One region of the Paenibacillus sp. MMS20-IR301 genome, then DNA from elsewhere that is predicted to be linked to it. Evidence: riboswitches for the same ligand, from Rfam matches in the RefSeq annotation. Region 1 holds a riboswitch; each other region holds the start of a gene.
What was found. Region 1 has a riboswitch for cyclic di-GMP ahead of LOS79_RS23025 (anti-repressor SinI family protein). Riboswitches for the same ligand answer to the same signal wherever they lie in the genome.

Region 1 (10,724 bases):
CAAGCTGCAGATGGGCTCCCTGTATTATGCTGTGGATAAGCTGGCCGAAGGCGGACATATTGAAGCCGTCGAGATTATCCGCAGCCCTGACCGCCCCGATAAGACAATCTACCGGATCACTGATAAAGGCAGAGAACTCATGGAGCAGCTAATTCTGCAGCAGATCAAGACCAGTGGTCAGCTCTATCATCCGCTCTACATGGCCTTGGCCCTCTCGCGTTATATTGATCAGGAGAAGGTTGAGCGGCTGCTGGAGGAACGGATCCGGGAGACAGAACACCAGGTGAACTACGCTTACCAGGTATATGAGGAGCATATTACGGTGGTCCCCCGCTCAGCGCTGCATCTGATGTACGGCCGATATGAGCACAGTCTGACTGAGCTGAAATGGCTGAAGCGTCTGCATCAGGATGTGGTTGACCGCAGGCTGAGTGATACCGGCAGACCGATTGATTTATAGCATCATCTGCACAAGAGGATTGTTCCCTGCCGCTGCCTGCGGCCCGGGACAATCCTCTATTTGTACTGCGGAATACCATACCAGTTCCTGAAGGTGTACAATATTCTCGCAGTCATTAATTCAACAGGTATGGAGGGATACAATTGCTGAAAGCGTTACCGCTAAACAAACGCGGCATTCCTGCCAGCCGCATTGCTCTAGGTTGCATGGGACTCGGCGGAGAATGGGACCATGAGCCGGTTACGGCTGGTCAAATTAAACAGGGTCATGAGGCCCTTGAAGCAGCGCTGTCGATCGGAATTAACTTCTTTGATCATGCGGATATTTATACCCGCGGCAAGGCGGAGAAGGTATTCGGGCAGATTTTCAAGGAGCGTCCGGGCCTGCGCGATGAAGTTATTCTGCAGTCGAAATGCGGAATCAGGCTAATGGAGCCCGGGGATATCACCAATATGTTTGATTTCTCGAAGGAGCATATTCTGGGCAGTGTAGACGGAACGCTCTCGCGGCTGGGCACAGATTATATCGATATTCTGCTGCTCCACCGCCCGGACCCGCTTATGGATCCCGAAGAGGTTGCTGAAGCACTGCATCAGCTTAAGGCCGCCGGCAAGGTGCGCCACTTCGGCGTCTCCAACATGAGCGCCGCCCAGATCAAGCTGCTGCAGGCCTACTGTGACGAGCCGTTCATCGTGAATCAGCTGCATATGAGCCTGGCCAAAATCAGTTGGGTCGACGCCGCACTCAGCGTGAACCGTGAACAGTGGAAGGATATCACCTTCCCCGAGGGCACGATAGAATACTGCCGCGAAGAGAACATCCAGCTCCAGGCCTGGGGGCCGCTGGCCCAGGGTCTGTTCAGCGGCCGCCCGCTGGAGGGGCAGCCTGAAAGTGTAGTGAACACCGCAGCCAGAGTCCGTGCGCTCGCTGAGGAGAAGAACACAACCCCCGAAGCGATCGTACTGGCCTGGCTGATGACTTATCCTGCAGCAATTCAGCCGGTCATCGGCACGGTTAATCCGCTGCGCATCAAGGCCTGTGCAGGCGCGGAGAGCATTCAGCTTACGCGCAAGGAATGGTACGAGCTGTATGTCAGCTCGCGCGGGGAGAAGCTCCCTTAGGGAAACTGCTCTCATTATCCTTAGCTGATGAATGACAGATTGTCCCCCGGAAATTAACATTTAAATATAAACCCTGAATAACCGGTATGCGCCAGGCGCAGCCGGTTATTTTTTTGCAAAAACGACATATTCATTCGTTCTTTATTAAGAACATATTTAGATATACAGTGATAAATAGAGATAAATCAAGAAAAACAATGATTTTCGTTCGTTATAAAGGAAATACAGAAGTAAATGACGGTTTTCTTTTTGAAACAATACAGTTATGATTTCATTACCGAAACGTTCTTAATAAAGAACGATAATAACGAACAGATAAACAGATTTTTGAGGGGAGGACTTCCTCTGAAACCCAGATCTAAAAAAAGGGTAAACACGGGCTCCAAAATAGGATTGCGTTCCCTGCAGTCAGGCGTGGTAATCTCTCTGCTCTTCCTGTGTACTTCACAGCAGATCGGCAATACCTACGGCGGCTTTACCGATGCAGCCCAATTGGAGAGTGAGATCAGCTTCTGTGCAGTATTTCCCGAGACGTTCAAAGAACAGCTTATTCAGTTCAAAGGCCATGTTACTGCCGCAGTTCTGTTAGCTGCATCCCTTAAGGACTACAGCTTCCCGCAAAGCTATCAGGGAATATCATCCATAGAGAGCATGTCGCTGACTGAGCTGGACGCTGCCGAACAACATCTCTCAGAACAGTTATCAGAGCTTAATTCCGGTCTGAAGCAAGCAGATATCCAATTGAATGCTAACCAGCAAACCTGGAATGAGCTAACCGCAGAAATAAACGCTGCAGCCGCAGGACTCGCGGTAATCGGAGGATATATGAACAACCTTGATCCTTATTGTCTTGAAATTACTGATGATCAGTTCTTCAGCGAATTCCAGAGCAGCCTCTCGCAGAGCGACGTGCTGTCAGAAACATTGACCGCTTCATTAAACGGAATTATCCAGTACCTGCAGTCACTGCATGATCCGGATACAGCTTATTCCCTGACCGTCAGCGACTTGGTCTATGGTCCCCTTGGTTTCAGCCAGGAGGCGGTTTCACAGCGGTTCATCTTCCCGGTCACGGCCACTCTGCCGGAGGATAATATATCAGGCACTCTGCTCTCCACTTACAACAGTCTTAATTCCTCACTGCTTAGCCTGAAAGACAGTGCGGCTTCCAGCATAGCGGAAATCGGCAGCCAGCAGCAGCTGATCAGCGAGACCCGCAGCGTACGCCTGGAAGAGGAGGAGCAGGCGCGTCTCGCGGAACAGGCGAAGAAAGATGAAGAAGCGAAGCAGGCTCTGGAGAAGCAGAAGGCGGCGGAGGCCAAAGAAAAGGCGGAGGCCGAGGAGAAGGCTGCTGCCAAGCCTGAGGACGGGACTAAACCAGAAGACACTTCCGCAGACAAACCGGGCGAAGTCACAGACCTCCCGGATCCGGCCGGAAGCGGGCAGCCAGAACCTGCCGCAACACCGGCACCTGAATTAACTGAAGCCACGGCACAGGAACCGCAAGCCACGGCAAGCCCTGTACCTGAGCCAGAACCTGCACCAGATCTCTCTAACTCCCAACAAGACAAAGGCGGAGATTAACATGAAGATTAGAAAATGGATTAGTAACCTGCTCTCTACAGCTATGCTCCTGATCTTCATCCTGCTGGTAGCAGCCGTAGTCGTATCCAAGAGCTCCGGCGGTGAGCCTTCCTTCTTCGGGTATGAAATCAAAACCGTGCTCTCCGGCTCCATGGAGCCAGGCATCCAGACCGGTTCGATTGTAGCCCTGAAGCCTGGCGGAGATATGAACCGGTTCCAGAAGGGGGATGTCATCACCTTCAGAAGCGAGGACAATATTCTGATTACCCACCGGATCGTTGAAGCCACACTTAATTCTGCAACCGGTGAGGCTCTATACCGCACAAAAGGTGATAACAATGATGCTCCTGACATGAATCCTGTCAGCTCGGCCAATGTTGTCGCACAGTACACCGGAACCACTATCCCGTATGTCGGGTATGCCATGAACTTCGCCGTCTCCAAAGCCGGCAGTATAATCCTTATGATTGTGCCGGGCCTGATGCTGCTGTTCTATGCACTCTACAGTTCGTGGAAAGCGCTGAGTGCACTTGAAAAGAAAAACGCGGCACTATCCGCTCCTTCCGCACCCGAAACACCGCAATAATTGTTGTTACCTTCCGTTTACGAACCGGAAGATACAAATATATAGGCGCTGCCTACAACTAATCTCAAACAATTAGAGGAGGAATTATTAATGGGTATCAAGAAAACTTTGGGTCTTGGCGTTGCATCGGCTGCACTTGGTTTGTCTTTAATCGGCGGAGGAACCTTCGCTTACTTCAGCGACACTGCACAGAGCACAGCAACTTTCGCAGCAGGTACACTCGATCTGACTTCGGATCCTTCTGTCATCGTTGATATTTCCAACCTGAAGCCGGGCGATACTGTAACTAAGAACTTCAAACTGAAAAACTCCGGCACCCTTGATATCGGTTCAATCAAGCTCAAAACGACTTCAGAGGTAACCGATACGCTCGGCGACAACAATGGCGTTGACCTGAATAAGTTCATTAAAGTGAAATTCCTCGTGAATAAAGACAAAGCGACCCTCACTTCACCGACAGTGGTCTATGAGACTACACTCGCTGATCTGAAGAATATCACCCCGGATCTTGTAGATAACACCGGAACTTTCATTGAGCAGCTCTTCACTGAAGCTGACGGCATCAAAGCCGGTACGGAGGACAGCTTCACAGTACAGTTTGAATTCGTGGATTCCGGCGAAGCACAGAACTATTTCCAGAAAGATAAAATCAAACTGATCTGGGATTTCGAAGCTAAACAAGGTGCTAAGAAAGCCTACTAAGAACTGATGCGTTGTCTAAAAGCAGTATATCTGAAGCCGGCAACGGTCAAGGTATACTGCTTTTTCTCCCGCCCGCATGATTTTTGTCGGTTTTGCGAATTTTTGTTATACTAGTGTCAAAAAGTACGGAGGGCGTTGTAATCATGTCAGATAATATGGGAAGCCGCATCCATAGGCTTCGTCAGGAGAAGGGTTATTCTCTATCCGAACTGGCGGACAAGGCTGACGTGGCGAAATCATACTTAAGCAATGTGGAACGGAATATTCAATCCAACCCCTCCATTCAATTTATCGAAAAGATTGCTGACGCGCTTCAGGTATCCATTCATGTTTTGCTGTATGGCGGACTCGCTGAGACCGAAGAACCGGCTCTGGACGGAGAATGGTTCAGCCTGGTTCAGGAGGCTATGGCTTCCGGTATAAGCAAGCGTGAATTTAAGGAATTTCTTGATTACCAGAAATGGCGGCTGGACCAGAAGGATAATTGAACAGAATGATCCGGTAAAGCCAGGCGCGGTCCGCTGCACCCGGTTATGCCCCTGCCCGGGAATACAGAAAAGGGCACAGCGTTCTAATCGCTGTGCCCTTTTCTGTATGTATCCCTGCAAGACTGGTTATCCTACATCGCCTGAAGTGCCTTCTCATTAAAAAAACGGCGGATCTCATCCGCCTGGATACCGGCCCGCTTAGCAGCCATGAGCAGATATACCCATTCTAAATCCAGATCAACTGCCTGAAGCTCATCATTCCCCTGGTTGGACTGATCCAAGAAATCTCCTCCTAGAATTTTTCTCGTCCCCAGGCAGTCCGGCCATCATAGTATTTCTACTTTAGATCCGAGACTTTGTGCCCCTGCCTTTCAGCAGGTTTACCCTTTACTGGACCCTTTGTTTTGAAAGGATCTGGATAAAATCAATGAAACCGTTCTCCGCAATAACATTATACAAGAACTTTAACGAAAAGTGTGTCGATATCTGGAATTTTTTTATGTTAAGTTGTGAAGAACCTTAGCTGAAATTGCCTACAGCTTGTATAAATATTCCCATTTTTATTTCAAGCGCCCTCATTCCGTTTAAATATAGTTATTATAGACTTCGCTTCCGTGACACAATATAAGAGTAATTACCCAATTTTATGTTTTGCAACTACAAAAATTCTTAAAAATTTTATTTTTATTTTTTATAGTTTGAACTGGAAAGCTACCTGTTGATTTAGGATACAGGAATGCCCAAAGAGCTTCTTGCTGAACGGCCGAAATTCATTCTATTGTATTCACCTTCTATCCGCGCGACAGCTTATTGTACACGATTGCTGGCCTTCGCTCCCACTAAGGAAGCCAAGCGTGGTGTTGGAGCAAGTTATAGAGGGTCAATCCCCTCTGTCTGGTTCAAATACACTCCCAATCTGACGCATACGGACACCACAGCCTTTGTTCGCTCGAAAAAGGCCATTGGGGCGGGCTTACGGACATGACGGCCCTTATCCGCCGCTTTTCATAGGCAAAATCCACTTTTCCGGTGAAATAACGGCGCTGATGTCCTTAAGGTCCGGCACTCAGGTAGCTTTCTGCAGGCTTAACGTCTCTCATGTCCGTAACGCTAAGCTGGTCCCTTGAACAACCGTTGCGTGGCTGGCTGCATTTTTTAATGGTGGGTACATTCAACCCATTTACCTGCGCGCGGCAGCTCATTGTACATGATTTTCCGCTTAAAGATGAGTTTTGGACTTCCGGCCGCCGTTATTTCCAAATTTTTTGCTGATTACCGCTGTTTATGGTGAACATTCTGTAATTCAGGTTTTCTAAAGTATTTTAGTACAATCTATATAGCATTTTTCTTTACTCCGGCCTTGCCTATAAGATTTATGATTGTTCCGTATGAATCTCATGTTGAATCATACCGTTTTGCGAACGGATTGCCCGAAAGTATGAATTGATTACCCTGCCGGAAAGTAGCACAATAATGGTGAGAATGAAACCGCAAACATTGCAGCTCCGCCTGGTGGCACACTTGTATGCCGCGTGTGGAGTTTATCCGTTAGGAGGACCTATTCATGGCCATCAAAGAGCCCTATACCCATTCCGTCTGGAGCAAATACTACGGCCCCAACCTGGGCTACATCCAGGAGAAATATGAGCAATTCGTCCACAACCCGGCTTCCGTCGAGCCTCACTACCGTGATCTGTTCACTGTATCCGGTCCGCCTCCGCTCGCCCCTGAGACCGACAAGACGCCTCCACCGGCAATTTCCGGGGATACCGAGTGGCTCAGAAAGGCCGTAAAGGCCTCCAAGCTGATGGCCAACATCCGGATCTACGGTCATATGGCTGCGGATATTGATCCGCTGGAGCGGAGCAGCAACCCGATGGCGAAATGGCTGGAGATTGAGACTTACGAGCTCACCCGCGAAGACCTGAATGCCCTGCCCGCATCGCTGATCTGGGAGAATGCCCCGGAGGGCGTGCATACTGCCATGGATGCCGTTCACCGGATGCGCCAGGCATACACGCAGACTATTGCCTATGAGTTCGGGCATGTGCATGATGAACGTGAGCTGCGCTGGCTTAACAGCCAGGCTGAATCGACCACCTCACCGGCTCCCTTGAACAATGCAGAACGCAAGGAGCTGCTGAAGCGGCTGATTCAGGTAGAGCAGTTCGAGACCTTCCTGCATAAGACATTCGTCGGCCAGAAGCGCTTCAGCCTGGAAGGCAATGATGCCCTTGTCCCTATGCTGGATGAGATTGTACGGGCTGCCGCCCATGACGGCGCTGAACATATTCTTATGGGGATGGCTCACCGCGGAAGACTAAACGTGCTTGCCCATATTCTGGGCAAACCTTATGATATTATTTTCTCGGAATTCCACCACTCGCCGAACAAGGAGCTGTTCCCGTCCGAAGGCTCCATGGGGATTAACTATGGCTGGACCGGCGATGTGAAATACCATCTGGGAGCTGACCGGGCTGTCCGTGAGGGCGAAACCGTGCGCACCCGGATTACGCTCGCCAACAACCCGAGCCATCTGGAGTTCGTTAATCCTGTAGTAGAAGGCTTCACACGCGCAGCACAGGAGGAACGCAGTGCTCCGGGCTTGCCTAAGCTGAATACGAATAAGGCGATGGCTGTACTGATGCACGGCGACGCCGCTTTTCCGGGCGAAGGTATTGTTGCTGAAACTCTTAATATCGGCAAACTGCAAGGTTATCAAAACGGCGGTACTGTGCATATTATCGTCAATAACCGGATCGGCTTCACTACGGAAAGTGAAGATTCCCGCTCCACCCACTATGCCAGTGACCTTGCCAAAGGCTATGAGATTCCGGTGGTGCATGTTAATGCAGATGATCCGGAAGCCTGCATTGCTGCCGTCCGGCTGGCCAGTGCTTACCGCCACCAGTTCAAGAAGGATTTCCTGATTGATCTGATCGGCTACCGCCGCCACGGCCATAACGAAATGGATGATCCGGATACTACCCAGCCGCTGGTCTACAGCAAGGTCCGCAGTCATCCTACAGTCTACCGGGTATACGCTGAACGGCTGCAGCGCGAGAAGGTGGTTACCGCGGAGGATGTGCAGCGGATGATTACGGATGCCGATCAGGTGCTGCAGCAGGCCTTCGACCAGATGAAGGAAGGCAAACAGAAGAGCGCGGAATCCAAAGCCTCCGTAGCCCTGGACACATCTTCTCCGCCTCAGCGCATGACAGCAGTTCCGCTGTCCAGTCTGCAGGAGATCAACCGTGAGCTGCTTAGCGTTCCGGATGGCTTCACAGTCTATCCGAAGCTGGAGCGGATTCTGAAGCGCCGCAAGGATTCCCTGAATGACGGTGAACGGGTCGACTGGGCGCTCGCCGAAACGCTGGCCTTCGCCACCATCCTGAAGGACGGCACTCCGATCCGGCTCAGCGGCCAGGATTCACAGCGCGGCACCTTTGCCCACCGGCATCTGGTCCTCCATGACAGTGAGAGCGGTGAACTTTTCTCTCCGCTGCATCAGCTGACGAATTCCCGCGCCTCCTTCGGCGTCTACAACAGCCCGCTGTCGGAAGCCTCTGTACTCGGCTATGAATATGGCTATAATGTTTTTGCACCGGAGACCTTCGTGCTCTGGGAAGCGCAGTACGGCGATTTCGCCAATGCCGCCCAGGTCATTATAGACCAGTTCATCGCCGCCGGCCGGGCCAAATGGACACAGCGCAGCAATCTTACCATCCTGCTCCCTCATGGCTATGAAGGCCAGGGGCCGGAGCACTCGAGCGGCAGGCTGGAGCGTTTTCTGCAGCTGTCTGCAGAGGAGAACTGGACTGTCGCGAACCTGACCTCCGCCGCCCAGTATTTCCACCTGCTGCGCCGCCAGGCTGCCCTGTGCGGCCAGGGGGATGCCCGGCCGCTGGTTATCATGGCACCGAAGAGTCTGATCCGCAATCCGCGCAGCACCTCAGCCGGAGCAGACCTCGCCTCCGGCACCTTCCAGCCGGTGCTGCCCGAGCCGCTGCTTGGCAAGAATCCCGGCGAGGTCAAGCGCCTCGTCGTGTGCAGCGGCAAGGTCGCTATCGACCTGCAGGCTGAGCTTGAGGGAGCGCGCGGCCAGGACTTCTCCTGGCTCCATATTCTCCGCCTGGAGCAGCTGTATCCGTTCCCGGAACGTGAGCTTGGCACCTATCTCAGCAGCTTCGGCTCCCTGGAGGAGATCGTCTGGGTGCAGGAGGAACCGAAGAATATGGGCGGCTGGAGCTATGCCGAACCCCGCCTGCGGGCTATCGCCCCGCAGCAGGCGGTCCAGTACATCGGCCGTCCGGAGCGCTCCAGCCCGGCCAGCGGCTATGCGGATGTACACAGCTTCGAGCAGCGGCGCATCGTTAGGGAAGCCCTGAAGTTAAATGCCCCTATACAAGCACCTGTACCGTCCTCCTGAACGCAGGAGGCGGACTCATAATAACGTAATTCACTATATTTGGGGAGGTAACGGCCTGTGTCCGAAATTAAAGTACCCGATCTGGGCGAATCCATTTCCGAGGGAACCATCTACAAATGGCTGGTGAAAGAGGGCGACACTGTCGGCCAGGGTGATGTGCTCGCGGAGCTTGAGACCGATAAGGTCAATCTGGAGATCAGTGCGGAGGAGGATGGCGTAATCTCCTCCATCCTGCGCCAGGCGGGCGAGAACGTTGCCGTTGGCGAAGCCATCGGCATTATCGGCAGCCCCGCCGGGCTGGACGCTGACGGCGCAGCGCCGTCAGCGCCTGCACCTGCAGCAGCGGCTGAGCCTGCCGCTGCCGTAACCGCCCCAGCCGCCGAAGCTGCGGCCGGGGGCACTGCGGCCCTGGCCTCGCCGGGGGCGCGCAAGCTGGCCCGGGAGCGGGGCATCGACCTCGGCGAGGTCAGTCCCCGCGACCCCATCGGCCGGATTGCCCAGGCCGATGTGAACGGGCATGGCGCAGCCGTGCCGCAGGCCGCTGCGCCTGCCGCTCCGGCGCCGGCACGGCCGGAGCCGGTGAAGCCCGCGCTGCAGGCAGCGGGCAAGGCACCGCACGCTGAGGATGGCAAAGCCACCGAGCGCAAGCGCATGTCGCGGCGGCGGCTGACGATCGCCAGCCGCCTCGTCGAAGCGCAGCAGACGGCCGCGATGCTGACCACCTTCAACGAGGTGGACATGACCGCGATTCTCGACATCCGCAAGCGCCGCAAGGATGCCTTCAAGGAGAAGCATGATGTCGGACTCGGCTTCATGTCCTTCTTCACCAAAGCCGTAATCGGCGCGCTCAAGGCTTATCCGCTGCTGAATGCCGAGATCGACGGTGAGGATCTCCTGCTGAAGAAGTATTACGACATCGGCATTGCCGTTGCCGCCAAAGAGGGCCTGGTCGTGCCGGTCGTCCGCGATGCGGACCGGCTCAGCTTCCCGGAAATCGAGCGGCAGATCGGTGAGCTCGCCGCCAAAGCACGCACGAATACGCTTAGCTTGCCTGAGCTGCAAGGCGGTACATTCACGATTACGAATGGCGGTGTATTCGGCTCTCTGCTCTCTACACCAATCCTCAATACCCCGCAGGTCGGCATTCTCGGCATGCACAAAATCCAGCTCCGCCCGATCGCCTTGGACGAGGAGCGGACTGCCAACCGCCCGATGATGTATATCGCTTTGTCTTATGACCACCGGATCGTAGACGGCTCAGAAGCCGTAAGCTTCCTGGTCAAAGTCAAGGAATTGCTGGAGGACCCTGAAGCCTTGCTGCTGGAAGGCTAACCTTCCATTAGCAACCTTAAAT
Region 2 (10,724 bases), 760 kb from region 1:
GGCAGTCCGGAGATTACCAAGGTGAATATCGGTGTAGGCAATAAGCCGGGTATTCTGATCAGCGGGCATGATTTGAAGGATATGGAGGAGCTGCTGAAGCAGACGGAAGGTACCGGAGTGGATGTATACACGCATAGCGAGATGCTTCCCGCCCACTATTATCCGGCCTTCAAGAAGTACAGCCATTTCGTAGGCAATTACGGCAACGCCTGGTGGAAGCAGACGGAAGAATTCGATAGCTTCGGCGGTCCGGTTCTAATGACGACCAACTGCATTGTACCGCCTAAAGAAAGCTATAAGAACCGGTTGTATACGACAGGGAACACCGGTTATCCGGGGGTTCAGCATATTGCGCCAGGGGCCGACGGGCGGAAGGATTTCTCTGCCCTGATTGAGCAGGCTAAGCAGTGCAGTGCTCCTGTTGAAATCGAGACCGGGGAGATCGTCGGCGGCTTCGCGCATGCGGCTGTAATGAATGTGGCGGATCAGGTGGTAGATGCGGTGAAGAGCGGCGCGATCAAACAGTTCTTCGTCATGGCCGGCTGCGACGGGCGGATGAAGAGCCGGAATTATTACAGGGACTTCGCGGCGGAGCTGCCAAGCGATACAGTGATTCTTACCGCCGGCTGTGCCAAATACAAATACAACAAGCTGCCGCTGGGCGACATCGGGGGAATTCCGCGTGTGCTTGACGCCGGCCAGTGCAATGATTCTTACTCGCTAGTGGTCATAGCGCTGAAGCTGAAGGAAGTGTTCGGCCTCGAAGACATCAATGATCTTCCGATCTCCTACAACATTGCCTGGTATGAACAAAAGGCAGTTATCGTGCTGCTGGCGCTGCTGCATCTGGGTGTGAAGAATATTCACCTCGGGCCTACCCTTCCGGCGTTCCTTTCGCCTAATGTAGCCAAAGTGCTGGTAGACAGCTTTGGCATCGGAGGCATCACCACTGTGCAGGAAGATATGGAAATGTTTATCGCAGCGGTATAACAACCAATATGCAGCTCCGGTGCAATATGAAGTAACCCGGCAGCCTATCTTACGAGCAAAGCGAGTCCCCGCCATACCAGGGACTCGCTTTGCTGTATATAAGCAGCCAGCTGCATTATGGCAGCCGGTAGACAGCGAACGGCTCGCCGGTGCGGAACGCGGCGCTGGCCTGCTCCAGCTCCAGCTGCGCAAGCGTCTCAGTATTCAGCTGGACCTTCAGGCTCTGCAGATTATGCTGCAACTGCTCTACCCGGGTTGCGCCGACAATCACTGTGGACACGGCAGGCTGGTTCATCAGCCAGGCCAGGGACAGCGCCGCAGGCGTTGTGTCCAGCTCTGCGGCGGCCGCGCTTACCCGTTCCCCGAGTGCAATGCGTTCCGGAGTCAGGAAGCGGCGGAAGTTCGGGTCTGTCACTGCTCTGGACCCCTCCGGTACGGTGTCGCTGCCGGCATACTTGCCGGTGAGAATGCCGCCGGCCAGCGGGAAGTAAGGGATAATGCCCAGTCCCTGATCCAGGCTGAGCGGAACCAGCTCAGCCTCCGGTGTGCGGTCAGCCAGCGAATAGCTGCACTGAATGGAGACAAACTTGGCCCAGTGGCGGGCCTCACTGATCCCCAGCGCCTTCATCAGCTCCCAGGCGGCATAATTGGAAGCGCCGATATAGCGTACTTTGCCTGCGGAGATCATATCGTCAAGCGTACGGAGAGTCTCCTCCAGCGGCGTGTAGGGATCGAAGGTATGAATCTGATACAAATCAACATAATCACTCTTCAGCCGGCGGAGGCTGCCCTCCAGCTCCTGCATCAGATGGTGGCGGGAAGAGCCGCTCCCGCCGGGGCCTTCATGCTTCGGCAGCCCGGCTTTGGTAGCAAGCACCGCTTCCTGGCGTCTGCCCTCCAGCGCGAGACCGATGATCCGCTCTGATTCAGAGCCGGCATATATGTTGGCGGTATCAATGAAATTTATACCCTGATCCAGCGCCGCATGAATAATCCGGATGGAAGTCTCCTGATCCGCACGCTTGCCGAACGCGTTCGTTCCAAGACCAAGGGCAGATACCTGCAGCCCGCTGTTGCCCATGCGGTTGTATTTCATGAATATCACTCCTTATGGATATTAGCAGTATGGATCGGCTCTGCAGCTGCCCCGCCGGAGAACAGCTGCAGAGCCGTATCGATGAACAGACGGACGGCGATAGAGGCCTCCTCCAGCGAAGGGACCACAACATGGATATCGCGGTAAGCCTCCTCCGCCAGCTCCCGGACTGCCACATTCGGCGGCAGGGACAGGAGGGAGAGCTGGGACATTACGCCGGCAGCGAGTCCCTCATTGATCATATTCAGCGCGGTAATATAGCTGTTAACCTCGTATTTCACATTAAGCCGGCAGCCGGCCCTGCGGAATAAATCGACTACCGGAGGCTCGTACCCCGACCGGCAGAGCAGCATGGGTTCAGTCTCCAGCTCCTGCACTGTAATGGAGGGCTTCTGTGCAAGCGGGTGATTGCCGGGCAGGACAGCATAGAGCTTCTCCCGGAACAGGGGCAGAGCAGCAAATTCCTCCACTGGCGGAATGACTAAGCCGACGTCAATGAATCTGGTATCCAGCCACTCCTTCACCTCGGCTACCGAGCCTTCATGCAGGCTAAGTTCAACTCCCGGGTATTTGGCCGAGATGGCCCGGATAATGGACGGAATGAAATGGGCGGCCGCTACCGGGAAGGCGCCGATGCGGAGCTGCCCCTTCTCCAGTCCCTTCTCGGCAGCAATCTCTTGCTCGATCTTGTTGAAGCCGCCCAGAATGCCGCGGCAGATGACGAGCAGGCGCTCACCGATGCCGGTCAGCTTCAGTCCGCTGCGCCGGTCGCGCAGCAGCAGCTTCACATCCAGCTCAGCCTCAAGCGCTGAGATCGCCCGGCTGACTGCGGGCTGTGTCATATTCAGCTCAAGGCCTGCCTTGGTGAAGCTGCGGCTCTCGGCAATTAAGACAAACAGACGGATTTGCGTATTGTTCATAACGAATCTGGTATGCCCCTCATGAGAATAATTCATTTCAATTATGACTGGTTCTATTGTATCATTTTGAAATAAAACAGAACAAGAGGTGCAGTGATGCAGAAGCGGAAGCAAACCATAGGCTTGTTAGTATTCCTTGTGATTGTCTGGGGCATCAACTGGCCGCTCTCCAAGATTGCCTTAACTTACGCCCCGCCGCTACTGTTCGCGGGAATCCGTACAGTAGCCGCTGGCATTATACTGATTATTGCCGCCCTGCCGAGACGGGGGCAGCTGCATTTCAGACAGCTCTGGCCGGTCTATCTGGTGTCGGCTTTCCTTAGTATTGTCTTCTACTACGGCTTCCAGACGATTGGCCTGCAGTATGTGCCTTCCGGGCTATTCTCGGCCATTGTCTTCCTCCAGCCGGTGCTGCTTGGAATCTTTGCCTGGCTCTGGCTTGGCGAGCGGATGTACGGGCTGAAGATTGCCGGGCTCATCATCGGCTTCCTCGGTGTAGGTTCATTGAGCCTTGGGGGATTCACCGGAAGCATCTCTGCTGCCGGTGTGATTCTGGCTTTAGCCAGTGCGCTTAGCTGGGCACTGGCTACGGTCTATACGAAACGGAATGCGGCGCGGGTGGATATGCTGTGGATGACGGCCATGCAGATTATGATCGGCGGACTGATTCTGCTGGCTGCGGGTTCAGCATCCGAGAGCTGGGGGGATATTACCTGGAGTCCGGCATTTATTGTAAATACGTTATTCATCGCGGTCTTTGTAATCGCGCTGGGGTGGATGGTCTACTTCAAGCTGATCAATGAAGGCGAAGCCGGCAAGGTGGGCTCGTTCACCTTCCTGATTCCGCTGATCTCAATCGGTTCAAGTGTGGTTCTGCTGCATGAGCAGATTACACTGAATCTGGTGATCGGCATGCTGCTGATCGTGGGCAGCATTATTCTGGTCAATGTCAGGCTGGCCAGGACGCACTGACAGAATAAACGGCTGCAGCCCCGCCTGGCGGGACTGCAGCCGTTTATGTTATGTAACAAACTCTGAAAGCCGGTATATTGCGTCATTACAGATGCTGCAGCTCCCGCTGGATCAGCCGGCCGCCGGATTGCTGGACATTGCCCTGTAAGCGGGCAATGTCAATGACAGCATATTCCTCATAGAGCTGCGTAATGCTGTCTGAGAGGTTATGAAGCAGACTGCAGAAGGTGGTGAGGACACTGTCTGTAATGAATTCTGTGAATTGTCCCGGATGAGAGAATACCTCCAGCATATGCTTAAGCCGCTCTGCGCTGAGCTGGAAGGCAGGGTTCATGGAGAGCAGGGCGGACTGCAGATCACTGACCAGAGGATCAATATGGCTGAACTTATCCTCCAGCAGCAGCATAACAACCAGGCCGTATTTAACAGACTGCTGGCGGGATTCCACATTCTTGGCCAACTGACGGGCAGCCTCCTGCAGGGCCGCTGCTTCTGCCGCAAGCAGCTTGGAGAAGCTGTGCAGACGGTTCTGCTCCACTCCGGCCTGACCTGCGTAGAGGCAGGAGTCTATAGCCTCACCGCTTATATATATGCTTCCGGTGGCCGTAATTGTGGATTGCCGGATGCTGCCGTAAATATAGACATTTCCTAACGCTTCAATCCGCAGGGGGCCACTGATGGAAGCCGGAACAATAATGTCACCGGCGAACATAATATCCGTAGACTCCGCTGCCAGCTCTTTGGTGAGCAGGAGGCTTGCCGGCATATCGCAGGTCTGGGCACTGCCGGTGCTGCCGCAGATCCGCGGCCTGCCGGACCGCAGAGCGGCGATGCCTCCGTCCTGAAGGAGCCGGGCAGCCTGTCCCCCTGTGAAAGGGAAATCCTGCGGCGAAGGCGGCGGCAGCACGCTTCCATCTACGTCGAATCCGGGAATTCCTTCTTCGGGCGGCAGCTTGCGGGCAAATGCCTCTCCCTCCCACGCGAAAGGGGCGCCCGGAAACCTGAGGTAATCCAGCAGGCTTGCTGTTTCCGCGGCTTCTTGCTCAAGCAGCATTCCGTTTCCTGCATGCGTATGCTCCGGAAGAGACAATACCAGCCGTGATGCCCTGCCGGGCCGGGGGGCTCTTCCTTCGGCAATACAGACGGGAAGATATGTAGGGTTGTCCAGCTCTGCGTACAGGGCAGGAATATTAAGATTACGCAGTATAACAGGGTTGTCCAGAGCAGAGAGAATCTTTTCTATGGTGAGCGTGGACAGCAGCATTGCCCGGTTAGGCTCAGCCCGGACTGCAGCCTCGAAGGAGGCGGGGCAATTAACCAGATTCCAGGCATACTTCTCCACGCGGTATAAAGTGGAATGCACCTTGAGCTTATCAGGAGAGACGGTAATCTGATACTGCGGCTTCTCGCAGATCTCCCAGGTAATATGATCTGCCGAGGTCACCTCGGTAGGTTCCGTTATCGTCTTCCAGTTGAGCTTCAGAACTACAGGGGGAACCGCTGAGATTCTGGCGGGCTTGCCGCCAAGCAGCGGCGGGGTGACAAAGACCTGATTGTTCTGCACAAGAATAATTCCGTTCTTATCTCCGTTGGTCCCGCTGGGGGCCAGGCCTTCTGCAGAGAATGAATCCAGGAAGCCGTTACGTTCAAGCATCAGGGATTCCATGAATTCAAACCGGGATGGATCAATGAACTGCTGGGGCATGTTCTTAACCTCGCTTTTCGTATAATCAATGGCATTCGTACAGAAAAGAGCATCATAAAGCCCGGGAACGCCTTCTTGGCCGCAGCTGGCTTACGTGGTCTCTATTGGCAGCCTGGCGACCGTAAACGCGGCATATCTGCGCTTTTAGGCCCATGGCTTTGCGTCCTAACCTTTCGGAAAGTTTGCCTTTAGAAATAGATCAATGATATACACTCAGCATGAGGCAATTTCGAATCGACTGTTATCGACAAAAAAGATCATAACTGGTTTCTGGGTGTAACAGAAACTTCTGCAAACAAGCTTAATTCTAGTACTTAAGAAGCTATTTTTCAACTCAATTCTGCCAATTTATTAATAATCTTAAAATATGCATTGCCAGGGCGCAAAAAAATAGGCTTTACCAGAGCTTACAGCATATAGGAGATTTGGTTATAATGGTAACGGTATCCAGTGAAATCCCGGCTGAATGTAAAAAAAGGGACACCCCCCAAGCTTATAGCTTATGAGAGAGTCCCTTTTGCAGAAAGCGCACAGCGCGCGCTGTATTGGCCTTGGCCGGCTGGGCGGCAGCTGAGACTGCCGCGTAATCAGCACGTTCAATCTCTTCAAGAATCCGGTTCAGATGGGAGAAGACTGCCCCGAGATCACGGAATGCGGCGAGCGGGCACTCCCCCTGCAGTTCAGCGAACCAGGCCAGCTGTACATCACGGGCACGGCGCAGGCTCTCTGGAAGGGAGCGTCCGCACTCAGCATCTGACAGTGTCCGGGTACCGTATAAAGCAATGCAGTCCGCAGTAGCCGTCACAACCTCAATCATCCAGTCTGCTGCAGCATAATGTGCCGGCAGCAGAGCGATCTCCTCGGCAATACCCTTAACGTATGCGTGTATCCTGCCGAGATGGGATGTGGCCTGTGATAAAGCACCCAGCTCTTTGCGGCACGGGAAATGGGACAGCGTGTAATGCAGCTCCTTCTGCAGCCGGTCACTCTTTGCCAGCAGCTCACCGGACTGCTTAAGCGCTGCAGGGGCTGATGCGGTACCCCGGCTGCCGGCGGTCAGGCCGCTTAAGGCATCAGACAGAAGGAGACTGCCTTCAAGTGCCAAGCTCTTGACCTTGACGAACCCTTTGGGCGGAACGATAATCATATTTATGGCTAAGGCGATCAGCACGCCGATTAGCGTTTCGGCGACTCTCCAGACAATATACCCATCATGATAGAAGGTAAGCGCCAGAACGGAGGTTACGCCGACCTGCGACACAGCCTGGATATTAATCCGGCACGCGGTGGCTACGCCTATGCCGAGCAGCAGCATCAGCAGAATGGAGAGCGCGCCTACATCGAAGAAGCGGCCGACAATCAGGCTGACGATCCCGCCGAGCACAATGCCCAGCAGCCGGTAGGCGCCTTTTTCGAGGGAAGCTTTAACACTGCTCTGGGTAATCAGAATTGCCGCCAGCGGTGCAAAGTACAGATAATGGTCCCCGTAAAGGCTGTGCACCGCCACCCAGGAGAGTGAAGCAGCGAGCGTAATGCGTATCATATAAAGCGATAATCCGTATTTTTCAAGGCGGTCCTGTAACCCCTCGTTCATTGATTTCATCTTCTTTCATAAAAGTGAGAAAATTAACATGATTTTCAGCCGTTTTCATTATAGCACCCCCAAACGTGCCTGACCGGCTTCAGTTTTTACGAACTTGTTAAGTTTCACGGACTAATTTTTACATTGTAAACTATCGCATATAAAGGATTATTCCTTTATGCTATATATATTGAAGTCTGTCGAACCAGAGGAGGAAATGTCGCTTATCACCGCATGGCATGCTGCCTGGACGGATTGTCTCCCGCAGGAAGCGGGTAAAATAGGTTGTACTACATAAGGTAAGGGAGGTTGTTAGCTATAGCTACCCCGGAAGGCACTATCATTTCATTTGATCAGGTAATTAAGCAATATGACGACGAAGAGGCAGTATTAAAAGGCGTAAGCTTCGAAATTGAACGCGGCAAATTCTATACACTGCTGGGCCCCTCGGGCTGCGGAAAGACGACCATACTGCGGCTCATCGCCGGTTTTGCCGAGCCGACTGAAGGTTCCATTTATCTGAACGGCAAAGTCATCAATCATATTCCCGCTAACGAGCGGCAGGTAAATACGGTTTTTCAGGATTATGCTTTGTTCCCGCATCTGAACGTATTTGAGAATGTAGCTTTCGGACTGCGGATCAAGAAGCTGAAGAAGGATGTCATTACGCAAAAGGTGCAGGAAGCGCTGCGCTTCGTCAACCTGGTCGGCTATGAGCAGCGGGCCATTAATGAAATGTCCGGCGGACAAAGGCAACGTGTGGCAATTGCCCGGGCAATTGTCAATGAGCCGCAGGTATTGCTGCTGGACGAGCCGCTGTCGGCGCTGGATCTTAAGCTGCGTACGGAGATGCAATATATTTTGCGGGAGATGCAGCAGCGGCTGGGCATCACCTTTATTTTCGTTACCCATGACCAGGAAGAGGCGCTGGCGATGTCTGACTGGATCTTCGTCATGAACGGCGGCAAGATTGAGCAGAGCGGTACGCCTAATGATATCTACGATGAGCCGATTAACCGGTTCGTGGCCGATTTCATCGGGGAGTCGAACATTGTGCCGGGCGTGATGATTGAAGACTATGTGGTGGAATTTAACGGCCACCGGTTCGAGTGTGTCGATGCCGGCCTGAAGCCGAACGAAGCGGTGGAAATCGTAATCCGCCCTGAGGATCTGGAGATTGCGACGGTGGAAGCCGGTAAGCTGCAGGTGCGTGTGGATTCCCAGCTGTTCCGCGGAGTGCACTACGAGATCAGCTGTTATGACGGCTCCGGCCACGAATGGCTGGTCCATTCTACGCGCAAGGCGGAGGTAGGCAGCGAGATCGGCCTGTATTTTGATCCGGAAGCCATTCATGTTATGCGGTTCGGTGAAACGGAGGAAGAGTTCGACAAACGTCTGGAGGCTTACGGCGAGGTGGAGAGCGATGAAGAGTAAGGGCAAGTCGTATTACCTCATCCCGTACTACCTGTGGATTGCCTTATTCGTTATTGCACCGGTGCTGCTGGTTATCTATTACTCCCTGTTCGATCTCGACGGGAAGCTGACGCTGGATAACTACGTTAATTTCTTCACGCCGGTCTATATGAGAATGATGCTGAACTCCTTCTGGTATGCCTTCCTGATCACCCTGTTCTCGCTGCTGGTGGCTTATCCGGCGGCGTATCTGCTGACGCGCACAAAGCATAAGCAGCTTTGGCTGCTGCTGATTATTTTGCCGACATGGATCAATCTGCTGCTGAAAACCTATGCCTTCATCGGCATCTTCGGCACCTTTGGCCCGGTGAACAATTTCTTTGACTTGGTTGGAATAGGTGAACAGCAGATACTCTTTACAGGCTTCAGCTTTGTGTTCGTATCGGTTTATATTTTCATCCCGTTCATGATTCTGCCGATCTTCAGCGCACTGGATGAGATGAATCTGTCGCTGGTGGATGCAGCGCGTGATCTGGGCGCCTCCGGCTGGACGACGTTCCGGCGGGTGGTATTCCCGCTCACCATCTCCGGCGTACGCTCCGGCTGCATGGCAGTGTTCATCCCGGCACTGTCGCTGTTCATGATTACTCGCCTGATTGCCGGCAACCGGGTTATTACGCTCGGTACCGCCATTGAGCAGCACTTCCTCGTCACGCAGGATTGGGGTATGGGCTCTACGGTAGCGGTGTTCCTGATCGCCATTATGGCACTGTTCATGATTCTTACGGGCAGCTCGCGGAAGGGGGTGCGCGGGTGAGAAGCAAGAATAAAAACGGGATAGCGAATATCTATCTGGTGCTGGTCTTCGTTGTCCTGTACGCGCCGATCTTCTACCTGATGTACTACTCGTTCAACAGCGGCGGCACGATGCATGAATTCGAGGGGTTCACGCTCGACTATTACCGCGAGGTTGTCGGGGACACCCGGCTGATGATTATTATGATTAACACCCTGGTGATTGCGCTTCTGTCTTCGGCGATTGCAACAGTAATTGCTGTCATCGGAGCACTGGCGATCCAGCATGTCCGCAGCCGCCGGGCCAAGAATACGCTGCTCTCGCTGAACAATGTGCTGATTGTCAGCCCGGATGTCATTATCGGAGCCTCGTTCCTGATTCTGTTCACCATTGTCGGAATCAAGCTGGGCTTCACCTCCGTTCTGCTCTCGCATGTGGCGTTCAGCATTCCGATCGCCGTTATTATGATTCTGCCGCATCTGCAGGAGATGAGCCCGACGCTGACCGATGCAGCCCGTGACCTTGGGGCTACCCGCCGCGATGTGCTTACGAAGGTTATTCTGCCGATTATCAAGCCGGGGATCTTCAGCGGGTTCTTCATGGCCCTGACCTATTCCCTGGATGATTTCGCGGTCACCTTCTTCGTAACGGGCAACGGCTACTCTACGCTGTCTGTTGAGATTTATTCGCGGGCACGGCAGGGGGTTTCGCTGTCGATCAACGCGCTGTCGACGCTGATCTTCCTCTTCACCATACTGCTGGTAATCGGTTATTACTACCTCAACCAGCGTAAGAACAAACCAATGATGCATACCGCAGAACCGGTTGCCGAAGCGGGGGTGCCTAGATGAAGCAGCTGATCAATACTTTTCTGGCCATTCTGATTGTCGCTTTCGGGCTGATGTTTCTGGCCTACCGGCTGAATTCAGCGGAAGGCTATTCCGGCGGCAATACGCTGACCATCTATAACTGGGGTGATTATATCGATCCCGACCTGCTGAAGCAATTCCAGGAGGAGACCGGCATTACGGTCATCTACCAGACCTTTGACTCCAATGAAGCGATGCTGACCAAGGTCGAGCAGGGGGGTACGGTCTTCGATGTCGTCGTGCCATCCGACTATGCCATTGCCAAGATGCGGGAAGAGAATCTGCTGCTGCCGCTCGATCACAGCAAAATTCCGAATTTGACCAATATTGATTCTAAATTCATGGACCTCTCCTTTGATCCCGGCAACATGTACTCCGTGC
Region 3 (10,724 bases), 120 kb from region 1:
CCAGGCCGAAGCGCTCAGCGGCGGCCTGCCAGTACCTTAGCGACTGCGGAACCGTCAGTCCGCAGCGCTCCAGAATCGCCGGATCAGCGGCCAGCTCCTGGCCGCTGCCCTGGAAGGCGAGCTCGCCGCCCTTCAGCAGGGCCCAGCTGTCGGCATACGGCAGCAGCTCATCCATCCGGTGCGTCACGATGATGATCGTCCGGCCCTGCTCGCGGCACAGCCGCTCCAGCAGCGCGATCAGCTCCGCGCGGCTTACGGGGTCCAGGGTAGCCGTCGGCTCGTCGAGCACGACAATATCCGGGTCCATCGCCAGTACGGAGGCGATAGCTGCCTTACGCATCTGGCCTCCGCTAAGCCGGAACGGATTGCGTTCCAGCAGGGCAAGATCAAGCCCCATATCGGTCATCGCTTTACGCGCCCGCTCCTTGGCTTCTTCCAGGCTCATGCCGAAGTTCATCGGCCCGAAGCAAAGATCCTTCTCGACCGTATCCTCGAACATCTGCTGCTCCGGGAACTGGAACACTAATCCGACCCGGCGGCGCAGCGGAAGCAGCTTCGGTGATTTCTCTCCTGCCTTAATCGTCACATCCAGCACCTGGACCGTGCCTTCTGTCGGCTTCAGAATCCCGTTGAACAGCTGCAGCAGCGTCGACTTTCCAGAGCCGGTAGCCCCGGCAATCCCGGTCAGCGAACCCTGGGCAATCTTCAGATCAATCCCGTGCAGCGCCGCCACCCGCCACATGCTGCGCTCAGCGTAGGTGTAGCTTACTTGCTGTAATTGTATGGCCATAGCTTGTCTATAAGCTCCTTTTCGCTGGCGGGTACATCCACCGTAATTCCCCGGCTCTGCAGTTCCCGGGCAAGACGCCACGGGTACGGTTCCAGCAGATGGCATTGCGCAAGGAGGCTTTCGCTGCGGAACAGCTCCGCAGGCGGCACATCAGCAGCAATACTGCCGCCATGCAGGGCAAGCACACGGTCGGAGGCCAGAATCTCATCCGCATCATGGGTAATCATCAGAATGGTGTAGGTCCCTTCTGCGCGCATATCCTGCAGAATAGCCATCAGCTCATTCCTGCTGCCTTCGTCTAACATAGAAGAGGCCTCGTCGAAGATGACGATGCCTGGCTTCATGGCGAGAATCGAAGCAATGGCGACACGCTGCTTCTGTCCGCCCGAAAGCTCTCCGGGATGCTTGGACAGCAGATGGTTAATCCCCAGCTTCCCGGTATAGAACTCCAGCCGCTGCTTCATTTCCTCATAGGACAAACAAAGCCCTTCCAGGCCGAACAGAATATCCTCCTCTACCGTCTGCCCGATGAACTGATTATCAGGATTCTGGAACACCATCCCGACACATTGCCGGATGTCCCGGGTCGTCTCCTCCTGCAGTCTGTGCCCGCAGACATAAATCTCCCCGGCACTCTTAGGCAGCAGGGCATTCAGCAGCTTAACCAGTGTAGATTTCCCGCATCCGTTCGGGCCGACGATGCTTACCCACTGGCCCTGCGGAATGGACAAGGTAATATTATGGAGAATCGGATGCTCCGGATCATACCCGAAGGAGACCTCTTTGAGAGCTATAACAGCGGACTCCCCGCCTGCCTTATTCTCTTGGTTCAAATCATTCATGTTAGTCATCCTTCCGCTGCTAGTGACCCGGTCCGTTCAGGAACTCTTCAAACAAGGATATCTTGGATAGCGACGCTACCACATACCGGACGGCAAAGCCCACAGCAATCCCTGTAACAATCCCGGTGATCAGCAGAACAGGCAGGTAGTAGAAAATACTCGACGAATGGAATACAAACGAAGCCGCAAGCAGCTGGCCGGTATTATGGGCAAGCCCGCCTGCAATACTGATGCCGATGACGCTGAATCTGGTGCCGCCAAGCTTCACAAGGGCGAACATGACAACAAAGCTGAACAGCGAGCCGAACAGGCTGAAGAGCAGACTGGACAGTGTCCCAAGCAGAAAGGCCGTCAGCAGCGTCTTCAGAATCACGAGTACGAATACATCCCTCGCGCGCAGAAAGTAAATACAGGTCAAAATCATAATGTTGGCAAAGCCAAGCTTCGCCCCGGGCATCAGCCCCATCCCGGCAAGCGGGATCTGAGCCTCAACAATACTGAGCACCACCGCAACGGCTGCAAAAATCGCAATGATTACCGTCCGTTTGAGTGCTGTTGCGGATTCACTACTGGACATAGCCATCTACTTCATCCTCCCCCGACCCGCCTGCAATTTCTACTAATACCCGGTGCGGCAGACATACTATGGTCTGCTTGGGCAGTGTAATAAACCCGAATCCGAGGCATACCTGGTCCGGACAGTCGGCATCGTACATCTCGATTCCGTAATCATGCACCTTCAGAATGTTATAGCCCCGGTCAGTCCGGACCTCAATCGTCTGTTCTTCCTTGGTCAGTGTTACCGTTTTGAATAATTCTCCGTCCACCGTTATATTCGCCACGAGCTCTTTGCCCGGCCCGCCTTTATCAGCATCGTTTGACAGCCACCTCGGCACTATAAAAGCGAGCGCAGCAATCAGAACAATAGAAATCAGCAGCACATCTGCGCGTTTCATAAAAATCTCCCTTATTTTTTAATTAAAAACCAGACTTAATAATTATAACGGTCTGCCCTCAATCCTTCAATGAATGTAGTCGTTAATTGTCGCATTTCATGCCCAGTTCACAAAATAGGCACGCAAAGCAGAAGCGGAACCTTCCTGAAATTGGATGGCATCCGCTTCTGCAAGAAATATAAGGATAAACGGGAGGTGAAGCCCTTTTTATCCGGTTTTGACCGGATAGATATCCTGGTGCAGCCGGGCCTTCCGCCCGAAATAGTCCAGGAACAATCCGGCGAATTCCGGGTCCCACTGGCTGCCTCTCCCCTGCTCCAGAATGGCCAGTGCCCGGTCATGATCCATCCCCTTGCGGTAAGGCCGGTCCGAGGTCATCGCATCATAGGCATCCGCCACCGCAATAATCCGGCCATGCAGCGGAATATCCGTTCCTGCCAGACCATCCGGATATCCTCTGCCGTCATAACGCTCATGATGTGAACGTACGCCGCCAAGATAAGGCTCCATCTTCTCAGCCGGCTCTATCTGACGCAGGATGTTCTCCCCCAGCACCGGATGGCTCTTGATCTGGTCAAACTCCTCCTCCGTCAGCGCCTCTTCCTTGAACAAAACGCTGTCACTTACACCGATTTTGCCGATATCATGCAGCAGAGCCGATTTGCGCAGGTTATCCAGCTCCTGGCCCGTAAGCCCGGCAAGCTGTCCGATAATGACGGAATATTCCGCCACCCGCAGCGAATGACCCGCGGTATAGGAGTCACGGGCATCCAGCGCCACAGCAAGCGTGGTGAAGTAGCTGTCCAGCAGCTGCCGGTTCTGTTGCTCCCGGGCCTGCAGCCCCCGGACCATCATATTAAAGCCCGCTACCAGCTTCGAGAATTCATCGGAATATTCGTCCTGCACCTGGATCAGATTCCCGTCCTTCACCTGATTCATTGCCTGGTACAGCTCATCAATCGGGTGCTGCACACTGCTCGTCAGCAGCCAGGCCGCGATGGAGGAGAAGGTGGTCCCGATCAGCAGCACCATCCCTGCCCAGGCCCAGTAATTCTGCATCCCGACTCCAACTACCGCACCTCCTTGATCATGCAGGCGGATATGTGTAGCCATGATAAACAGAAACAGCGGAAAGGTGCCGATCAGCATACAGCTCACCATAAATTTGGGGCGGATCGGTATAAACACATGCCCTTCCAGTGAAAAATCAACACCATACTGTTCCAGCGCGCGGTTTCTGAATTCTTTGATCAGGGGAATAATTGCCGTACAGGTAAGGAAAAACTCAATCAGCGCATGCATACTGGCCACCAGTACAGCTCCGCCCATTGCTATAAGCATATAGAAATACGGTATCGTAATCCATCCATTACGGATCATCCAGAACGTCATTAGTATAGCCGGCAGGGATAACCCCATGAGATGCGGCCCCAGAATCCGCTGTACCGCCCGTTTGGGCATTTGATGGGTATGGAGATATGCCTTCTCCAGCATCGGCAGTGTCAGATTCTCCTCAAGCAGAGCTGCCCGGATTGGCTTAATCTGATTAAGGAAGACCCCGATCTCCATTACTGCCATAATGATGAAGGAAAGCATGAGAACCAGCAGAAGACGGAAAAACTCCTGGGTGCTTATCGTCAGCGAGGACAACAGAAGCAGACTTCCTACGGCCAGCACTGCCACTACTGAGCCGAATATATAATTCCGGATCTGATTCTTTAAAAATATTCTGTATAGTCTCATCTGTACCTCATTCCCGTCCGGCCTCAGCCCGTTACCGCTTGTATTTATATATTTTTCATGATATAATAATCCAATATTTGTTTTCGAGTATATTATCCCCATCAAGAAGATGTCAGGCCGATGAATCACTTTTCTATACTATCGGCAGTTTGGACACAAAATCTTACGTTTTCTTGCAGGACCTTTCCTTTTTATGAGATCAAATTCGAACATAGCATTCCGATTCACACTGGCGCGGCCACGGAGCCGCAAGGACAAAAGAGAGGTAGGGCTTTTGTCGTATTGGAAGGATTTTTCTCGCCACACGGCTGCTGGAAATAACAAGGAACTACGACACCCGTTTCGCTCACAAACGGCGGGGGATTCATATACCGATAAGCATGGCTGTGCTGCTTCCCTGAACGCAGGGAAAGGCCCCATGTGTGGAACATATTAGCGCCCGGTAACCGCCTAATTTGCGGATACCGGGCGCGTCTACGTTTCAGGAGGTATTCAGACCGGACGGACCGATGCCGGATTGTCTACATAACGCTCCACGAATTGGCCAACCTTGCGGACATATTGTATTTTATCCGTATCATAAGCAAGACCATGCCCCGCTCCATGCACTACCATCTGCTCCTTCGGACTGCTGCAGGCGCGGTACAATTCCTCCATCATCGCAAACGGCACGAACTTATCCGCGTCTCCATGAATGAACAGGATCGGAACCCTTGCTTTGCGCACCTGCTTCAGCGCAGAGGCTTCACCAAAGAGATAACCGGCCTTGAGCTTGGTAACTAAGCTGGCAACCGGCACGAACGGAAAGCTCGGCAGACGGTACATCCGCCATAGCTGATAGGACAGCTGGGCTTTGACCGAAGTGTATCCGCAATCCGCTACCACTGCCTTCACCTGCGGAGGCAGCTCTTCCCCGGCCGTCATCATCACGGTTGCTCCGCCCATCGATACACCATGCAGTACAATCTGCGCTTCAGGTCCGGTTTCCTCCAGAATATAATTGATCCACTGCAGATAATCGCGCCGTTCGTGCCAGCCGAAGCCAATATAGCTGCCTTCACTCTGCCCGTGCCCTCTGGCATCAGGAAGGAGCACATTATAGCCCAGATTATCGTAATAGTTCTTGGCGGTTGCTCCCATATCCTTGGCTTTGCCGGAATAGCCGTGGGCAATAATCACCGTACGCCCGGCAGCCCGCCCCGATGCCAGAAAGTAACCCTTCAGCTTCAGTCCATCATGCGAGATCAGTTCAGCTTCGCGGAAGCTTTGCCGTGACACCCAGTCTGCGCCTTCCCCCCATGAAGCGCCGGCTACCGGCGGGTCAACCTTGAGATCCGGTGTCTTTGCCAGGAAATCCTTCGGCGCCCGCTTAATTGCCACTCCGTAAAAGAAGAATCCTGCATACACTACCCCTGCTACCATAATAATAAGCCCTGCAAGCAGGATTACACTCCACATACACGTTTCTCCTTCCGGTGAATACCCAGATACTTCAGGGTGATTAATACTCTTGTGTCAACAAACCAGCAGCTATGCAGTCAGTATAGCACGGCTTCCAGCCATCTTGAAATTTCTGCCGGCAGTCTGGATGTTGCGGTTATTCCGCATAAAATAACCCCACAATGTGGGGCTGTATGACTGAGGCACTTTGCGGACTCCTAACCCTTATTGATTCTAAAGGATTAAAAGGGCTGCTCTCGGAGCATATTTCCTCCAAAAGCAGCCCCAAAGTCGCCATTAGCCCGTGGTAAACAGCAAATAGTTTATTTACGTCTGCTATTTCTTGCTCTTCTGCCCAGCAGCAGGCCCAGACCCGCAAGAGCTATACCGGCAATATAATAAGGCGCCGGACTGGATTCTCCCGTCTGCGGAAGAGTGGCTGCCGCAGTCACACTACCCTGCGGAATCTCTTCATCATCTATGGTTAATTCGGGACCCGCTGACGGCGAAGCTGCAGGAGTTCGCACCGGTGCCGCAGTGGCTGGCCGGATTGTAGCCTTCGGCAATATAGTGGCTACCGGTCCGAGCGGAACCGCATCATCCTCTACAATGAAAGTGGTAACCGGCGTCGGCGTCGCCAGAATGAACGTAAACGGCGATACCACTGGCGGAGCCGTTGGTGCCGGTGTCGGTGGCGCTGTTGGTGCTGGCGTCGGTGGAGCCGTTGGCGCTGGTGTTGGTGCTGCTGTTGGTGCTGGCGTTGGCGTCGGTGTCGGTTCCGCTGTTGGTGCTGGCGTTGGTGTTGGTGTTGGTGTTGGTGTTGGTGTTGGTGTTGGTGTTGGTGTCGGTGTCGGTGTTGGTGTTGGTGTTGGTGTTGGTGTTGGTGTTGGTGTCGCTGTCGGCGTTGCCGTCGGTGTCGCTGTCGGCGTTGCCGTTGGTGTCGCTGTCGGCGTTGCCGTTGGTGTCGCTGTCGGCGTTGCTGTTGGCGTTGCCGTTGGTGTCGCTGTAGGTGTTGCCGTCGGTGTCGCTGTCGGCGTTGCTGTCGGCGTTGCCGTTGGTGTCGCTGTCGGCGTTGCTGTTGGTGTCGCTGTCGGCGTTGCCGTTGGTGTTGCTGTCGGCGTTGCTGTCGGCGTTGCCGTTGGTGTCGCTGTCGGCGTTGCCGTTGGTGTCGCTGTCGGCGTTGCCGTTGGTGTTGCTGTCGGCGTTGCCGTTGGTGTCGCTGTCGGCGTTGCCGTTGGTGTCGCTGTCGGCGTTGCTGTTGGTGTCGCTGTCGGCGTTGCCGTTGGTGTCGCTGTCGGCGTTGCCGTTGGTGTCGCTGTCGGCGTTGCTGTTGGTGTCGGCGTTGGTGTAGATGGATCTTGACCTGTATATGGATAGTGGTGAGATTCCCCTGATCCAGAGAATGAAGCTCCAATTACATTGCCGTTAATTTGAGCATTGTTGAAGTTAATGGAAGCTAGCGGTGCAAATACAGTTCCCAATACACCTATGCCTTCAATCTGCACGCTGGTTGCCTGACTGAAGTTATATAACACTTTTGTAGCCTGGGCTGTGCTGCTTTTACCATTTATCCAGACGCCCATGTTCTTCATAGAAACTGTAGATCCGGAAATATTAATTATGGCTGTCGAGCCTTCAGGAATATCAATACTCAGACCATGAGCACTGGATAGCTTGCTGCCGTCTACTGTAAATACATTCACACCGGAATTTTTACCTGTAAGAGTAAGGCTGCCATTATCCGTTGTAGTCCCGTTAGCGGAGACGGCGGCTAGCTGTTCCGATTTATTACGTAATAAGCTGAACTCGGCCGCGAAATCTATGACATTCTTTTTGAGCTGCAATGTTCCTGTACCTCCGCGAGGACCGCCGTTTCCGGTGTAATGCTCTCCGTACACTACATCACCAACGGTCTCCCCCTGCGAATAATTCAAATCGCCACCAGCGATAAGTGAGTAAGCTTCCTTCGTTTCTTGACTAGTCAGACTGTGCCCAACTGAATAGCCTTCTTTTAAATTTACATTTCCGCCCGCGGCTAATCTGCCTTCCACATCACTGTGCATGCCTTCATAGCTGCCCAATATGAACACGTTATACTTAGAAGCATTACCAGGCAAAGAAGCTCCTTCGGCTTTTACTGAAATATTGCCAAGTAGAGTTATTCCGCTGCCACCTACAACCAAAACAGATATAAGACCTAACACGATAAGACGCTTAAACTTACTGAACCGGATCATACAGGCTCACCTCACAGTTAATATAATAAATGCCTTGTTTCATATAACAAAAAAAGGCCGCCGGAAAGAGAGTATGCTCTTTACGGCAGCCGGACGATCATGGCGCTGTCAGGCGCTTTAGATTCCTTGACTTTGCGTCCCGCACTTTCGTACGGTTTGCTTTTATACGTGAGTAAGTTATTATGTTGTGAAATTATGCACTAAATCATATCTACAGTGAAAAGTCTATGACATTCGTTACTCTGGAACTATTTTCAGTTTATCTGCTCCCTCTGCCTGTTGTCAATTAATTCCTTTGTGAATTTTTGAATTATTTCCCCCTTAAAATCTCCCAATGCAGCACTATACAAGGATTTAACGCCAAATGCAGCAGTTTTCTCCCTAATCTCCCTTCTTCTTTTCATACTCCGCAATAAACGATCATGCTTTTTTGAAACTGCGCTAAAAGAACTATTTTTAAATATCGCAAATTTAAGTAAATCAAGATAGGATTCCAGCCCTTCTTGTATTGATTGCAGTTCTTCTAACGTATTCAGCTTCCGCAGGAAATATTGCAAAAATTATACCACACCGTTCCGAGTAAGCTTATGCAGCATCTATCCACATAAAAAAGAGCTGCCTGCGGGAGGACGTCTTCTCCCCAAGCAGCCCCTGTCCCGTTCAGCGGTGATACCGCCAGCTTTTTCGGGAAGAGCCTAACTCTTTAGTTTATTTACGTTTCCCTGATCTTGATTTTCTACCGAGGAATATCCCTAATCCCGCAAGCATTACTCCTGCCAAATAATAAGGGAATGGACTTGATTCACCGGTCTTCGGTAAAGTTGCTACGGCCGGGACACTGCCTAGGGGCATCTCTTCATCAATGATGGTCACCATCGGCGTTGCGGTTGGTGCTGGTGTTGCCACGGCCGGTTTAGGTGTGGCTGATGGCACCGCAGTTGCTACTGGACCCAAAGGCAGAGGATCATCGACGATTATTACAACCGGGATTACCGGCGTCGGTGTTGGTGTGGCAAAAATAAATGGCGGTGTTATTGGAGCCGGTGTTGTTACTGCAGTTGGCGGGGCTGTTGGCGCTGGCGTCGGCGTTGGTGTTGGCGGTGCTGTTGGCGCTGGTGTCGGCGTCGGTGTTGGCGGTGCTGTTGGCGCTGGTGTCGGCGTCGGTGTTGGCGGCGCTGTTGGCGCTGGTGTCGGTGTTGGTGTCGGTGTTGGTGTTGGTGTTGGTGTTGGTGTCGGCGTTGGTGTCGGTGTCGGCGTCGGCGTTGGTGTCGGTGTCGGTGTCGGTGTCGGCGTTGGTGTCGGTGTTGGTGTCGGTGTCGGTGTCGGTGTCGGTGTCGGTGTCGGTGTCGGTGTCGGTGTCGGTGTCGGTGTCGGTGTCGGTGTCGGTGTCGGTGTCGGTGTCGGTGTCGGTGTTGGTGTCGGTGTCGGTGTTGGTGTTGGTGTCGGTTCTGGGGTGTTCGGTGTTCTGGGGTTGGCGTTGGTGTGTGGTGTCGGTCTGGGGTTGGCGTTGGGTGTTGGTGTCGGTTCTGGGGTTGGGGTTGGTGTTACCGTTGGTGTCGGCTCTGGGGTTGGCGTTGGTGCTACCGTTGGTGTCGGCTCTGGGGTTGGCGTTGGTGCTACCGTTGGTGTCGGTTCTGGGGTTGGCGTCGGTGCTACCGTTGGCGTTGGTGCGATTGTCGGTGTTGGGTGTTGGTGCTGTTGGTGCTATCGTCGGCGTTGGTGTCGTACGTTGGCTGCGGCTGTCGGGTTGGCGTTGGTGCTATCGTCGGAGTTGGCGTCGGTGCGGCTGTTGGTGTTGGCGTTGGTGCTATCGTCGGCGTTGGCGTCGGTACGGCTGTTGGTGTTGGCGTTGGTGCTATCGTCGGCGTTGGCGTCGGTGCGGCTGTTGGTGTTGGCGTTGGTGCTATCGTCGGTGTTGGCGTTGGTGCTATCGTCGGCGTTGGCGTTGGTGCTATCGTTGGCGTTGGCGTCGGTGCGGCTGTTGGTGTTGGCGTTGGTGCAATTGTTGGCGTTGGCGTCGGTGCTGCTGTTGGTGTTGGCGTTGGTGCTATCGTCGGCGTTGGCGTTGGTGCTATCGTTGGCGTTGGCGTCGGTGCGGCTGTTGGTGTTGGCGTTGGTGCTATCGTCGGTGTTGGCGTTGGTGCTATCGTCGGTGTTGGCGTTGGTGCAATTGTTGGCGTTGGCGTCGGTGCTGTCGGTGTTGGCGTTGGTGCTATCGTCGGCGTTGGCGTCGGTGCAGCTGTCGGTGTTGGCGTTGGTGCTATCGTCGGCGTTGGTGTAGGCTTCGGCGTTGATGTAGGTTTGACTGTCGGTGTCGGTTTTGGTGTACACTTCGGTGTCGCCGTTGGCTTCGGTGTCGCCGTTGGTGTAGCTGTCGGCTTTGACGTTGCCGTTGGGGTTGCCGTTGGCTTCGGTGTCGCCGTTGGTGTCGCTGTCGGCTTCGGCGTTGATGTAGGTTTGACTGTCGGTGTCGGTTTTGGTGTACACTTCGGTGTCGCCGTTGGCTTCGGCGTGCCGTTGGTGTGCTGTCGGCGGTGTGTTGGTGTTCGTTGGTGCTATCGTCGGCGTTGGCGGCTTCGGTGTCGGCCGTTGCCGTTGGTCGTCGGTGTCGGCGTCGGTGCTTCGTTGGGTGTCTTCCGTTGGTGTCGCTGTCGGCTTCGGTGTCGCCGTTGGTGTCGCTGTCGGCTTCGGTGTCGCTGTTGGCTTGGTGTCGCCG

Region 2: linked by a shared signal. The riboswitch ahead of LOS79_RS26430 (flagellar assembly protein A) and the one ahead of LOS79_RS23025 (anti-repressor SinI family protein) in region 1 are both predicted to bind cyclic di-GMP.
Region 3: linked by a shared signal. The riboswitch ahead of LOS79_RS22505 (choice-of-anchor A family protein) and the one ahead of LOS79_RS23025 (anti-repressor SinI family protein) in region 1 are both predicted to bind cyclic di-GMP.

Annotation. Positions count from the first base shown of each region.
Region 1 covers NZ_CP135275.1:5,391,683-5,402,406, forward strand. The annotation lists gene LOS79_RS22995 (PadR family transcriptional regulator) at 1-460, shown strand, start outside; gene LOS79_RS23000 (aldo/keto reductase) at 604-1,581, shown strand; gene LOS79_RS23005 (hypothetical protein) at 1,975-3,165, shown strand; gene sipW (signal peptidase I SipW) at 3,167-3,751, shown strand; gene LOS79_RS23015 (TasA family protein) at 3,842-4,453, shown strand; gene LOS79_RS23020 (helix-turn-helix domain-containing protein) at 4,597-4,941, shown strand; gene LOS79_RS23025 (anti-repressor SinI family protein) at 5,073-5,222, opposite strand; cyclic di-GMP riboswitch class I at 5,252-5,336, opposite strand; gene LOS79_RS23030 (2-oxoglutarate dehydrogenase E1 component) at 6,506-9,370, shown strand; gene odhB (2-oxoglutarate dehydrogenase complex dihydrolipoyllysine-residue succinyltransferase) at 9,428-10,702, shown strand.
Region 2 covers NZ_CP135275.1:6,153,385-6,164,108, forward strand. The annotation lists gene hcp (hydroxylamine reductase) at 1-990, shown strand, start outside; gene LOS79_RS26415 (aldo/keto reductase) at 1,106-2,086, opposite strand; gene LOS79_RS26420 (LysR family transcriptional regulator) at 2,092-3,006, opposite strand; gene LOS79_RS26425 (DMT family transporter) at 3,103-3,978, shown strand; gene LOS79_RS26430 (flagellar assembly protein A) at 4,064-5,683, opposite strand; cyclic di-GMP riboswitch class I at 5,787-5,880, opposite strand; gene LOS79_RS26435 (FUSC family protein) at 6,177-7,286, opposite strand; gene LOS79_RS26440 (ABC transporter ATP-binding protein) at 7,575-8,699, shown strand; gene LOS79_RS26445 (ABC transporter permease) at 8,689-9,495, shown strand; gene LOS79_RS26450 (ABC transporter permease) at 9,492-10,325, shown strand; gene LOS79_RS26455 (ABC transporter substrate-binding protein) at 10,322-10,724, shown strand, end outside.
Region 3 covers NZ_CP135275.1:5,269,395-5,280,118, forward strand. The annotation lists gene LOS79_RS22475 (energy-coupling factor transporter ATPase) at 1-790, opposite strand, end outside; gene LOS79_RS22480 (ATP-binding cassette domain-containing protein) at 766-1,632, opposite strand; gene LOS79_RS22485 (Gx transporter family protein) at 1,652-2,215, opposite strand; gene LOS79_RS22490 (NusG domain II-containing protein) at 2,199-2,588, opposite strand; gene LOS79_RS22495 (HD domain-containing phosphohydrolase) at 2,796-4,271, opposite strand; gene LOS79_RS22500 (alpha/beta hydrolase) at 4,824-5,789, opposite strand; gene LOS79_RS22505 (choice-of-anchor A family protein) at 6,095-8,008, opposite strand; cyclic di-GMP riboswitch class I at 8,090-8,179, opposite strand; gene LOS79_RS22510 (hypothetical protein) at 8,263-8,412, opposite strand; gene LOS79_RS22515 (LPXTG cell wall anchor domain-containing protein) at 8,717-8,884, opposite strand; gene LOS79_RS22520 (hypothetical protein) at 9,713-10,495, opposite strand.